One region of the Pantoea phytobeneficialis genome, then DNA from elsewhere that is predicted to be linked to it. Evidence: predicted binding sites of a transcription regulator. Region 1 holds the regulator's gene; each other region holds the start of a gene.
The links. Region 1 encodes CRP, which controls carbon source genes, mostly activating them, when cyclic AMP is high. Its sites were predicted from a motif close to ATGTGANNNNNNTCACAT; they were not measured.
Positions count from the first base shown of each region.

Region 2: the regulator CRP is predicted to act here: its motif matches at 2,712-2,729, upstream of CTZ24_RS10330 (sugar transporter).
Region 3: the regulator CRP is predicted to act here: its motif matches at 2,205-2,222, upstream of CTZ24_RS03840 (CdaR family transcriptional regulator).

Region 1 covers NZ_CP024636.1:3,986,088-3,990,343, reverse strand. Annotated here, with positions in the region: gene CTZ24_RS18610 (YccS/YhfK family putative transporter) at 1-1,631, opposite strand, end outside; gene crp (cAMP-activated global transcriptional regulator CRP) at 1,690-2,322, opposite strand; gene CTZ24_RS18600 (OsmC family protein) at 2,625-3,029, shown strand; gene CTZ24_RS18595 (phosphoribulokinase) at 3,077-3,946, opposite strand; gene CTZ24_RS18590 (YheU family protein) at 4,008-4,226, opposite strand; gene CTZ24_RS18585 (hydrolase) at 4,229-4,256, opposite strand, start outside.
Region 2 covers NZ_CP024636.1:2,214,233-2,218,488, reverse strand. Annotated here, with positions in the region: gene rhaM (L-rhamnose mutarotase) at 1-164, shown strand, start outside; gene CTZ24_RS10340 (TetR/AcrR family transcriptional regulator) at 249-896, opposite strand; gene bhsA (multiple stress resistance protein BhsA) at 1,167-1,424, shown strand; gene CTZ24_RS10330 (sugar transporter) at 1,478-2,662, opposite strand; gene cybB (cytochrome b561) at 2,855-3,397, opposite strand; gene CTZ24_RS10320 (hypothetical protein) at 3,509-3,760, opposite strand; gene ynfM (multidrug efflux MFS transporter YnfM/SxtP(Kp)) at 3,927-4,256, opposite strand, start outside.
Region 3 covers NZ_CP024636.1:868,628-872,883, reverse strand. Annotated here, with positions in the region: gene CTZ24_RS03845 (alginate lyase family protein) at 1-951, opposite strand, end outside; gene CTZ24_RS03840 (CdaR family transcriptional regulator) at 948-2,108, opposite strand; gene degP (serine endoprotease DegP) at 2,357-3,796, opposite strand; gene dgt (dGTPase) at 3,934-4,256, opposite strand, start outside.

The DNA of each region.
Region 1 (4,256 bases):
TGATACGCCAGTTTCTCCGGTGACTGCTCCGGTCCGAGCAATAATTGCATCGCTTCCTGGTCGGCTTCCAGCGCATCGTGCGCATTCTTACGCAGTAAGCCGCTCTGCCACTGCGGCCACAGCCAAATCATGCCGCCAAAGGCAATCAGACATCCCATTAGCGTATCCATCATGCGTGGCAGCAGGAACTGCGCGCCATTCAGTGACAGCAACTGGAGCGAATACACCGCCGTCACCGTAAAGCCAATCATTGACCAGCCGTAATATTTACGTGTCACCAGATAGCTGGCGAGGGTGATCGCCAGCATAAACAACAGGGTGATGGATTCCGGTACGTCAAAGCGTAACGAGGCGGCAGCAATCAACAGCCCGGCAAAGGTGCCGAGCGCTCGGTGTTGAATTCTTACCCGAGTGGCGCTGTAGCCATTCTGGCTGACGAACATGGTGGTCATCAGAATCCAGTAAGGTTTGGGGATGTTGAAGAACAGCGCCAGCGCGCTACCAAACATCAGCATCACGGCAAAACGTGCAGCGGTGCGTAAGGCGGGGGATTTCAGCGACAGATAGCTGCGCAGCGCCGGAAAAAACGGCAGACGCCGTTGGCGATCGGCCATCAGATCACGGGTATACAGCGGTTTCTGGGTGCGCAGCACGCGCGCAATGCGGCTGAAGTGATACAGGCAGAAATTCCCCACCGGATTGTCCGGGTGCTGGCGGGCAATTTTTTCCAGCGCACCCAGCTGCTTATCCATTTGAAACCGTTCCGGCAGCTGGTGATACAAAATGGCATCGGCCAGCAAGCGCAGACGGGCGGAGATGGTCTTGGCATTCCAGCGAATCACCGCTTCAGCATGGCTCTGCTCCACCAGCTTTTGCACTTCTTCCGGCTGATGCAGGCTGACGGAGATATGTTCCTGCAAATCGAGTGCCACCTGAAAGGCACGCGTCAGGCGTTTATGGCTGTTATCGCGGCTGGCCGACAGCATATGCATTTGCTGGTAGCAGGTGGTGATCAGATCTACCGCTTTTTGCTGGCGTGCCAGCAACGGCGGCAGCGCTTTCTCCGGGTCGGTCAGCTGCGTCAACAGGGTATATTTGGCATCGCAATAATCCGCCAGCTCACGGTACAGCAGGCTCAGCGACTCGCGCATCGGCTGCTCTTTCCACAGCCAAAACCAGAACCAGTTGAACAACCCATACCACAAGGTCCCGCCGATATAGAGCAGCGGAGGCACCCAGATCGGCATACGTCCCACCAGGCTCAGGGTAAAGATGGAGGCAATCAGCGTGGCGGGTAACAAGCGGCCATGCAACGGGCTGATCTCACCCGTCACGCCCACTAATAGTGGCAGCACCAGCAGAATCAGCGGCAGGGGGACGTGATAATCCGTCAGCCACTGGATCAGAAAGCTGCCGGTCGCAAACAGGGAACCGCCAATAATCAGGCGTTTAAAAAAGCGTTTATGGGGCGTATCAAGACCGGCGATGTTGCAACAGGCGGGCACTAAGGAGAACAGCAAGCCTTTTTGCAGGTCGCCAAACAGCCAGCCGAGGGCCACGGGCAGGCACAGCACCAGCGTTTGCCGCAGGGCATAGTTCACTTCGGGATGATAGATGATTCGACGCCACATCAGCTCATCGCAGACAAAAACGGCGTGATGCTGCCATCACGCCGTGGGTGAGAAGAAATTAGCGGGTGCCGTAAACGACGATGGTTTTACCATGTGCGGAGATCAGGTTTTGATCTTCCAGCATTTTCAGAATACGGCCAACTGTCTCGCGTGAGCATCCGACGATCTGACCAATTTCCTGACGGGTGATTTTGATCTGCATCCCGTCCGGGTGGGTCATGGCATCGGGCTGTTTGGCCAGATTGAGCAGCGTCTGCGCAATGCGACCGGTCACATCAAGGAAGGCAAGGTTGCCCACTTTTTCTGATGTCACCTGTAGGCGACGCGCCATCTGCGCCGAAAGACGCATTAAAATATCCGGGTTTACCTGAATCAGCTGACGGAATTTTTTGTAGGAAATTTCAGCCACTTCGCAGGCAGTTTTGGCTCGTACCCAGGCACTACGTTCCTGACCTTCTTCAAACAGGCCAAGCTCGCCGATGAAATCCCCCTGATTGAGGTAGGAGAGAATCATCTCTTTGCCTTCTTCATCCTTGATCAGCACCGCAACGGCACCTTTCACGATGTAGTAGAGCGTTTCCGCTTTCTCACCCTGATGAATCAGGGTGCTTTTGGATGGATATTTGTGAATATGGCAATGGGACAGGAACCATTCGAGTGTAGGGTCTGTTTGCGGTTTGCCGAGAACCATTCGCTATTATCCTCTGTTGTAATCGTGCCCAAAACACAGGGGGCAGTTTTCCCTGTCAGGCGGTGAAATCGTAGAGCGCTTCCTGTTAAGGAAAATTATTCGGGTGGACTCTTAAGCCAGGCTTCTGATTCTTCCCGCCTTCGTCTATTGCGACGAAAATATTTTCAGCTCTGTTTGTAGCACAGCTTTTGCTAGCTGTCTTCTGTTGTCTCGCTTCAGCAAAAGGGCGATTAGTCTGGATTGCTGTTTCTCAGGTGAAAGCGTACTCTGGCGGCAAATCAGCCTATTCAGGAGAAAGAATAATGCAGGCACGGGTTAAATGGGTGGAAGGGCTTACCTTTCTCGGAGAATCCTCATCAGGTCACCAGATATTAATGGATGGCAATTCGGGCGACAAAGCACCGAGCCCGATGGAGATGGTGCTGATGGCGGCAGGCGGTTGCAGCGCGATTGACGTCGTGTCGATCCTGCAAAAAGGGCGCAATGATGTGAAGGATTGTGAGGTCAAACTGACCTCGGAACGTCGTGAAGAAGCGCCACGCATTTTCACACATATCAACCTGCATTTTATTGTTACCGGCAAAGCGCTGGGCGATAAAGCAGTGGCGCGGGCGGTTGATCTGTCGGCTGAAAAATATTGCTCGGTAGCGATTATGCTGGGCAAAGGGGTAGAAATCACCCACAGCTACGAGGTTATTGAACTCTAGCCCGGTCGTAACGGCGCGATAAATCGCGCCGTTACGGTTATGTTTGATTATTCGATGCGTTTGCCTTCAATCAGTCGCTGCACCAGCGGCGTCATAATCAGCTCCATCGCCAGACCCATTTTGCCGCCGGGCACCACCAGGGTGTTCATATGCGAGATAAAGGAATCCTGAATCATCGCCAGCAGATAGGGGAAGGCAATACCTTCCAGACCACGGAAATGGATCACCACAAAGCTTTCATCAAGTGATGGAATTTCACGCGCAGCAAACGGGTTAGACGTATCGACGGTGGGTACGCGCTGGAAGTTGATATGGGTGCGTGAGAACTGCGGGGTGATGAAGTTGATGTAATCTTCCATCGAACGCACCACCGAATCCATCACCGCTTCGCGTGAATGGCCGCGCTCGCTGGTGTCGCGAATCAGCTTTTGAATCCACTCAAGGTTGACGATCGGTACCACACCTACCAATAAGTCGACGTGTTCAGCCACGTTGTGCTGCTGCGTCACCACCCCGCCGTGCAAGCCTTCATAAAACAACACATCGGTGTTTTCCGGCAGCGGCTGCCACGGGGTGAAGGTACCCGGCACCTGATTCCACGGCACGGCCTCGTCATAGGTATGCAGATATTTGCGCGACTGACCAAGACCGGTTTTACCGTATTGCTTAAAGGTTTGCTCCAGCAGGCCAAAATCGTTGGCCTCCGGGCCGAAATAGCTGATATGACGGCCAAGGTCGCGCGCTTTGCGGATCGCCATGTCCATCTCAGGGCGCGTGTAGCGATGAAAACTGTCACCTTCGACCTCCGCCGCATGCAGGTTCAACTGCTGGAATATTTTGCGGAAGGCAAGGCTGGTGGTGGTGGTTCCGGCGCCGCTGGAACCGGTAACGGCAATGATCGGATGCCTGGCTGACATAACAAAGCTCCCTGTGAAGTCCGGCGATGAGCATTGTTAGCACGAAAAGCCGGGATGTGCATTAGCCGCGAAATTCACCGCGTGCCATGATATTGACGGTTTCGTGCAGTTCTGACCACACCAGTACTGCGTCACCGCGTTCCAGCTGGCGACGCACATCAGCGACTTTTTGCGCCAGACTGCGCTCCTGTTCACCGTAGTCGGTGCCTTCGCGTAATACAAAGGCTTCGATCAGGTTTTCCAGCGTTTCAGCTTCAAGTTGTTGCCACGGAATAATCACGATCATACATCCAGGTAAGTTGATAGCCAC
Region 2 (4,256 bases), 1.8 Mb from region 1:
TGCTGTTTGCCAGTGTCGAAATCGAGTCGGAAGCCCGCTGGCAGGCGGTGGCGCAAACCGAGGTTTGCCAACGCTGGTGGGCGTCCATGAAGGATTTGATGCCGTCGAACGCGGATCACAGCCCGGTCAGCGCTGAGCTAAAACCGATGTTTTTCCTGCCTTAAACCACGACCATCCCACATATTGCACGTCTCCTTCTCCCGCAAGCGGGAGAAGGCCGGGATGAGGGGACGGATGTAAGCGGCAGGTTAGTTAAGCGCGCAATATCCCGCCAAAGCGGGCCAGATCGCCATCTGCGTATCCACAATCTGTTCTAAATCTTCCCGGTTTGCGCCTTCACGGGCGCGCACAGACATACCCTGCAATACACAGGCGAGGAAGCTCGCCAGCGTTGCGGTATTGCTGCACGCGGGTAACTCACCGCGCTGCTGGCGTGCGGCAAGGAACTGCTGCAAGGCCCGTTCCTGCGCATGATGCTGTTGTTCCAGCATGTGCGCCACTTCTTCAGAACTGGCCGACAGGGCGCTGGAGGTGCAGATAAAAAAGCAGCCAGCGGGTTTATCACATTCGGTAAAACAGGCTGCGGTGGCGCGAAAATAGGACTCAACCGCGGTTTTCACATCCAGCGAGGCATCATTCAGCACCGCGTTACGCTGCGCACTAAACCTTTCGATATAGCGCTGCATGGCGGCTTTAAACAAACCTTCTTTGTTAGCAAACTCCGCGTAAAGCGTTGGCGCTTTGGCGCCAGTGGCACTGACCAGATCCGCCAGTGAGGTGCCTTCATAGCCGTGTGCCCAGAACAGCATCAGGGCTTTATCCAGCGCATCGTCACGATCGAAGACTTTAGGTCTGCCACGACTTTTACGCAGGGTCGGTTCAGTTATCTGGCTCATAGATCCTCACCACAGCTCAACATGCTTATTAAATTACCGATCATTAAATTAATATGCAACACCACTTTGTCCGTTTGTGCCTTCCTGGGCAAAATCCCCTGAATGGTAAAGTCCCGGTACGCGCTGAAGCCCATACTTACGCCACTTCTCATTAAAATAACGACCGTTAATAAAATAGTTGACGCGCATCCGACTTTGGATTTAGTATTTATTTAACGGTTGTTAATTAAATGGCGACCCACCCAACTTCATCTGCAAAGAGAGACGATCATGAAAAGCATTAAACTGACCCTGGCCGCTGTGGCCCTGTCATCAATCGCATTCGGTACAATGGCGGCTGACCTGGTAAGCGAAGCACCGGTTAATCAACAGCAAATCGGTGTGGTAAGCGCATCTGGCAGTACGGATCTGACTTCACTGGAAAATCAACTGGCGGAGAAGGCGAGCGCTGCGGGAGCAAAGTCTTTCCGCATCACTTCGACCTCTGGCAACAACAACCTGCATGGCACCGCAGAGCTTTATAAATAGTAGGGATCGAGAGGGGACAGGCTTCAGATAGCGGCTATCTGAAGCCCCTTTTTTTAACCGTTGGAACGTAACTGCGGATAACGACGGAAGATATAGATACACCAGAACAGCGCTACCAGGCCGATTAACCCACCAATATTACCCACATCCGCCATTTTCAAATGCAGGCTGACCTGATTTCCGAGTAGCGCACCCGCACCGATGCCGATGTTATAAATACCGGACATCAGTGACATAGCAACGTCGGTTGCGTCCGGTGCCAGCGACAGCACACGCACCTGCATTGCCAGACCAATCATCATCATCGCCATGCCCCAGAAAATACACAGGGTTGTAATCGCGGCAGGGCGCACGGCGGCAAAAATCAGCAGACCCATGCATAAGGTGATCACCGCAATCGCAGCAATCAGCAGCGCCGAAGGATATTTATTGCCGAGGGTGCTGAACAGCACGCTGCCGATAATTCCTGCCGATCCAAACAGCAGCAGCAACAGCGTGGTGAAGTTTTCCCCGGCGTTCGCCACCACCTGCATAAAGGGTTCAATGTAGCTGTAGGCGGTGTAATGCGCTGTCACCACTACCGTGACCAACACATACATGCTGACCAGCGCCGGGCGGCGAAACAGCATCGGCACGCTGCTGAGTGACCCGGTATGCTCGCTGGGCAGGCGTGGCAGAATACGTGCCAGCAGCACCAGCAGAACCAGCGCAGACAAACCAATCATGCCGAAGGTGGTTCGCCAGCCGAGATACTGGCCGACAACACGACCAATCGGCACGCCCAGCACCATCGCCAGCGCCGTACCGGTCGCCAGCATACTGAGCGCCTGGGTTTTCTTACCTGCCGGCGCGACACGAATGGCCAGCGAGGCGGTAATTGACCAGAACACCGCATGTGCCAGCGCGATACCAATGCGGGAGATAACCAGCGAGGTGAAATCCCAGGCGACCGAGGAGAGCACATGGCTGGCGATAAACAACACAAACAGAATCGACAGCAGCAGACGACGCTCAATATTGCGCGTCAGCAGCATCAGCGGCAGCGACAGCAGCGCCACCACCCAAGCGTAAATGGTCAGCATGATGCCGACATCTGCCGTTCTCATCCCATAACTGGCGGCGATATCTGACAGTAAGCCGACCGGCACAAACTCGGTGGTATTGAAGACAAAAGCGGCGATGGCCAGCAACACGACGCGTAGCCAGGCCGTTTTACGGGAGACGGTTGTTGATTGCATGAAATTCAGATCAGTCAGGCAGCAAATGAGGGGCGAAAGGCCCGATGTAAAGTGACCTTTGTCACAAATTATGCCTATTGTGGAGGATTAATACGCTGAGGGAAACCATCTAACCGTATTTTATTGCTGAATATTTTTTATCACCGACGCCCAGGTTGATAGCCTGGGGTTATCGTCAGAACCATCGCGCCGCTACGGGTTGCGCTTGCGCGCAGGCATCATGCGGATCAGCGTGTTGTCCTTCAGAATATAGTGATGCAGCAGTGCGGCGACGGCATGCAGGCCAATCAGCCAGTAGCCGAGCGGTGCCAGGGTTTCATGCCAGCCAATCAAGGTATCGGCGAGGTCAAAATTCGGTGTGCTGCTCACCGGCATCGACAAGCCAAATACCTGCCAGGGACGACCATTGAGATATTTCGAGGCAACGCCGAGAGTCGGTAACGCCAGAAACAGCGCGTACAGCAGGAAATGCATCAGATGGGCGAGCATATGCTGCCAGCGTGGTGGTGCGGGATTGATATCAGGCGATGTATGACGATGACGTAATGCGGCACGCACCAGCATCAGCACCCACACCGATACGCCACAGCTAAAGTGCGTCATGATCATCAGGCTGCGCGCAACCGTACCGCGGGCCGCCAGACCTCGTAGCTCAATGGTGGTATAGGCAACAGCGATTAATAACAAGGTCAACCAGTGGAGGGCGATTTGCGACGTTGCGTATTTTTCCCGCATGAGCGTTCTACCTGAAGCAATATTATTGGTGTCTAACATAGCGAAATGCCACAGGAAAACTTAACAAAATGGCGCAACGTCGCGGGCCGTATCAGACTGGGAATATCAGAGTCAGACCATGTGTTTTAGCGCCACGCTATTCTGTGTGGTCAGGTTTTTTTTTACCGTAATTGGGCAACAATGTTCACAGCCCAGTGCAGAAGGATAAAACTTGCGCGCCTGTTGAATGGCAGCGTTAGCGGTATAAAAAGTGCCAAGAAAGCGCCTTGCGGCGTCGGGAGGAAGGAAAGGGCAACCCGTTGCATGTACCACATGATTGTCGTTATAGCCGGCGTATTTATCGACGTAATAGTAAAGTTCCATTTGGCTTCCTCGTTGCTGTGAAAGAAAAAATCCAACTATTTTTGGAATAGAATAAATTATAGCTAGCGATTGCTATTTTGTTTTCACTGGCACTGAAAGTTTGCCGACAGGTGTGATTACGCGAGGGGAAACGGGGCACAGTGGCCCCGCATACTGATGGAGAGAATTACAATTGGCGGCACTGCAAACGCCAGCCGACCAGCAAGGCCAGCACCAGCAACACGCTGATAAAAGCGGTCACACCGCCCCAGCCAAAACTGTGCCAGAACACGCCACCTAACGTACCGGCAACGCTGGAACCCACATAATAACTGAAGAGATAGAGCGACGAGGCCTGGCCTTTTGCCCGACGGGCGCGTGGGCCGATCCATCCGCTGGCAACCGAGTGGGCGGCAAAAAATCCGGCGGTAAACAGCATCATACCCGGCAGGATGATCCACAAGGTATTGAACGCCGTCAGCAGCAGGCCGCACAGCATGATCGCCGTGGCGGTAAT
Region 3 (4,256 bases), 1.2 Mb from region 1:
GCCACTTTTTTGTGCCAGCTGCGCGAGGGCGGTCAGCGCCTGCAAATTAAAATAGCTATAATGAAAAGATCGGGTGCGCGCCAGTTCATAGGGTTGGCTGCCATCGGCCCGGATCTGTTGATCAATTTTACCACGCGCCAGAGTCACCATCGCCCGCACCGCAGCATCATCCCCAAGATACCAGGCGATGCCCGCCAGCTGGGTACAGTACCAGCTACCGTGATTATTGGGCGCTGCCGCTTCCTGTTGTGCGAGCGGGCTATGCTGTAACCAATGCAGATAGTCGCGAAACCAGCGTTCTACCCCCTGCTGATCGGCCGCTTGCCAACCTGGAGAGGTTCTCAGTAACTGCAAGGCATCCACTACTCGGGTCGCAAAATAGCGCCCGTCGAGCACCCCGGTATGACGTCCATCCGCTATCCCAGGGACACCCTGCGCAAAGTTAAGGTTGGGATTCATTCGACTGGCAGGATCGATAAACCAGTGGCGCACCAGCGACTGTGCTTTATCGGCATAACGCTGCTCACCGGAGAAATACCAGGCAAGCGTCAGTGCCTGCACATCAGCGCTAAAGCGTGCCAACCGGACACCATCGCTCTGATCATTTTTGCTGGCTGGATTCACCACACCGTCGCGTCGCAGCCACGGCAGGCCAGCGGGTTGCGACGCGTCTGGCCACCAATAGGCGCTCAGACTGAGATAGTCATGCTTCGAACCACCTGGCGGTAACAGCCCTTTATCGATGACGCTGGGATCAGGATGCTTCAACGCCTGTTGCGCTTCCCGCTGTAATTGTTGCCACGCCGCCAGCGTTGGCGACGCAGCCCGGTGCTGCGCCAGTTGTTGCTTAACCTGCTGTAAATCACTCAGCGAGAGAAAAGCCAGCTCAGTCGCCTGGCTAAAACCGCTACATACCCATAGCGCGAACGCCAGTATCCCAGCCCGTTTCATCCGCCCTGCTCATCAAGTTGCAATGCCACGTACAATAACAGGCGATCGTCAAAGTTGCCGAGATTCAACCCGGTGAGTTCCGAGATACGATTCAGACGATATTCCAGCGTATTACGATGGATAAACAGCGCACGCGCCGTAGCGCTGGGTTGTACGTTATGGCTGAACCAGGCGATTAAGGTACGCCGCAGCAAACCATTGCTATCCATATTTTTCAGTTTCGCCAGCGGTCGGGCCAGCTCATTGGCCTGCCAGCCACCGCGTAAGCTATCGAGCAGTACCGGCAACACCAAATCCTGATAGAAATAGCTGCGTTGTTCCGGCATACGCTGTTTGCCGACCATCATGGTGGTACGGGCGGTACGATAGGAACGTGCGATGCTGCCGGGACCGGTAAAATAGTTCCCCAGCGCAATACGCATGCGCAGATGCCCGCTCTCTTTCATACGTTGTAATAACTGCTCAACCCGACGCCGATGATCGTCCTGATCATAGCGACCGTGCGCATTCAGTGCCGGTTTCAATACCACCATTTCGGTGAGCGAGACAATGGCAATCAGGTTATCGCGCTCGGGCGTGGTCAGCAGCGTTTGCAGTTGCTGCAATTCCGACATGGCGCTATCGACACCAAGTTGCCCGCTGTCCACCTCGACCACCGCAACCACACGCGGTTGATTAAGATCGATACCCAGCCGTTGCGCCCATTCGCTCAACGCCGGTGACAGGGTTTCGCTGCGTACCAGGTTGAGAACCAACTCCTCGCGCAGGCGGCTATCCTGGGCCAGCATATGCAGCAGCCGTGCCTGTTCCAGCATCATCTCTGCCGTCATGCAAACCAGTTCACCGTAATGCCGTAACGCTACGGGTTGCCCGGTCAGACCGATCACACCTACGATTTCACCATCAATACGCAGCGGCAAGTTAATCCCCGGGCGTACACCATGCAGATGCTTAGCCACCGCTTCATCGATGTCTACAACCCTACCCTGCGACAGTACCAGCAGCGCACCTTCGTGCAATTCGCCAATACGCTCGCGGTCGCCACTGCCAATGATGCGGCCACGGGCATCCATCACGTTGACATTGCTGTCAATAATTTTCATGGTGCGGGCAACAATGTCCTGAGCCAGTCGCGCATCAAGATGATAGGTGGCCATTAATCACTCCAGATAAAAGGAACTGCCGACAGAATACGCGCCCGCTTAACGGCTGGCATTGTGCAACTGCACATAGCCGGATAGAGATTGCGGGAATTGCGGGGGAGGTCACATCTGTGATACTTGTGGCGGCACGATTTATCGTGCGAATTTTGGCACCAGGTGCAAAACCGCGCGTTAAATCGCGTCGTTACGTTTTCTGCATAAAAAAGGCGGACCGAAGTCCGCCTTTGCTTAGCTACAAGAGATTACTGCATCAGCAGGTACAGGCTGTTGTCGCCGCGCTGGACATTCAACGCCAGTACCGAAGGTTTGGTGTCGAGGATCTTGCGCAGTTCGCCCAGATTCGCCACCGACTGCTGGTTCACACCGAGAATCACATCGCCTTTTTTCAGGCCGATGCGCGCCGCGGCACTGCCCGGTTTCACGCTATCAACTCGCACGCCTTTCTGGCCGTTGCTGTCGACATTACTCAGATCTGCACCTTCAATGCCGGTATAGATCGTAGCGGACTGTACTTTATCCTGAGTGCTCTGCTGCAACTCCACAGTGACGCTTACTGGTTTGCCGTCACGCAGCAGACCGAGTTGCAGCTTGGTGCCAACCGGCAGTGAACCGACTTCAGCACGCAGTGCTGAGAAGCTGGTCAGCGGTTTGCCATTCATCGACACCACCACATCACCAGCTTTAATGCCCGCTTTCGCGGCAGCGGAATTCGGCAGAACCTGGCTTACAAAGGCACCACGCTGCGCATCGACTTTCATCGCTTTCGCCAGCTCGGAGTTCAGCTCGGTACCCATGATCCCCAGCTCACCGCGTTTCACCTGGCCATACTCGACCATCTGCGCACTGAGGTTTTTCACCATATTACTCGGGATGGCAAAACCAATACCGATGTTACCGCCGTCCGGAGCCAGGATCGCGGTGTTGATACCAATCAGTTCACCGTTAAGGTTCACCAACGCACCACCCGAGTTACCACGGTTGATCGCAGCATCGGTCTGGATAAAGTTTTCATAGTTCTCAACGTTCAGGCCGCTGCGACCCAGTGCTGAAACGATACCCGAAGTAACGGTTTCGCCCAGACCATAGGGGTTACCGATCGCTACGGTGTAATCGCCCACGCGCAGGTTATCTGAATCGGCAATCTTAATCGCCGTCAGGTTTTTCGCATCTTTCAGCTGGATCAGCGCAATATCCGACTGCGGATCTTTACCAATGACTTTCGCATCATAACGGCGGCCATCACTCAACTGCACCTGGATTTTTGTCGCATTTTCAACCACATGGTTGTTAGTCACCACGTAGCCTTTATCAGCATTGATCACCACGCCTGAACCCAACGCGCGGAATTTCTCCTGCTGAGTGTTATCACCGCCGCCGCTGTTATCTCCGCCTCCCCCCTGGCACATCGGTGAGCTTTGGAACGGTGAACCGTCCTGGCAGAACGGTGAGTTATCACCAAAGAACTGCTGGAATTGCTGTGACATACGTGGGGTCTTCACCGTGGTGCTCCCTTCCACGCTGATACTCACCACGGAAGGCATCACTTTTTCCAGCATCGGTGCCAGGCTGGGCAGCTGTTGGCTGGAGGAAGAAGCTGTCTCCGCCGCGAAAACACTGACAGGGCTTAACGCCATGCCAAGACTAAGTGCCAGTGCACTTAACATTAATGTGCTTTTTTTCATTCATCTGTGTCTCATATAAGATTTACGTCCGGACCATTGCTGTGGTCGTGATGATGAGATTAAATTGTAAGCGCGAAGTTCCTGATAAAGTTTTGGGTAAAAGTAAAAAATTATTCTTCGTCTTTACAAAACTTCTCTTATTCTACCGCCATCAAACGGCGGTACTCATCCCAGGCATAAAGATCCGTCATTCCGCTGATATAGTCCTGAATCAGGCGTGAGCGATAATAGCGTTCCCACAGCAGGCGTTCATATTTATGCGCCACAATTAAGGTTCGCATTTTTTGCTGATAAGCTTTGCGATGTTTCCCGGATAGTTTATGAAACAGACGGGTCTCAATCGGATGTTTGGCTAAGAAATCATCATTCATCAGGGTGGTAAACTGCTCATAATCGAGCAACATTAATGACTGATAAATTTCCAGTAACCCTTTAATGACACGATAGCCTTGCAATTCCA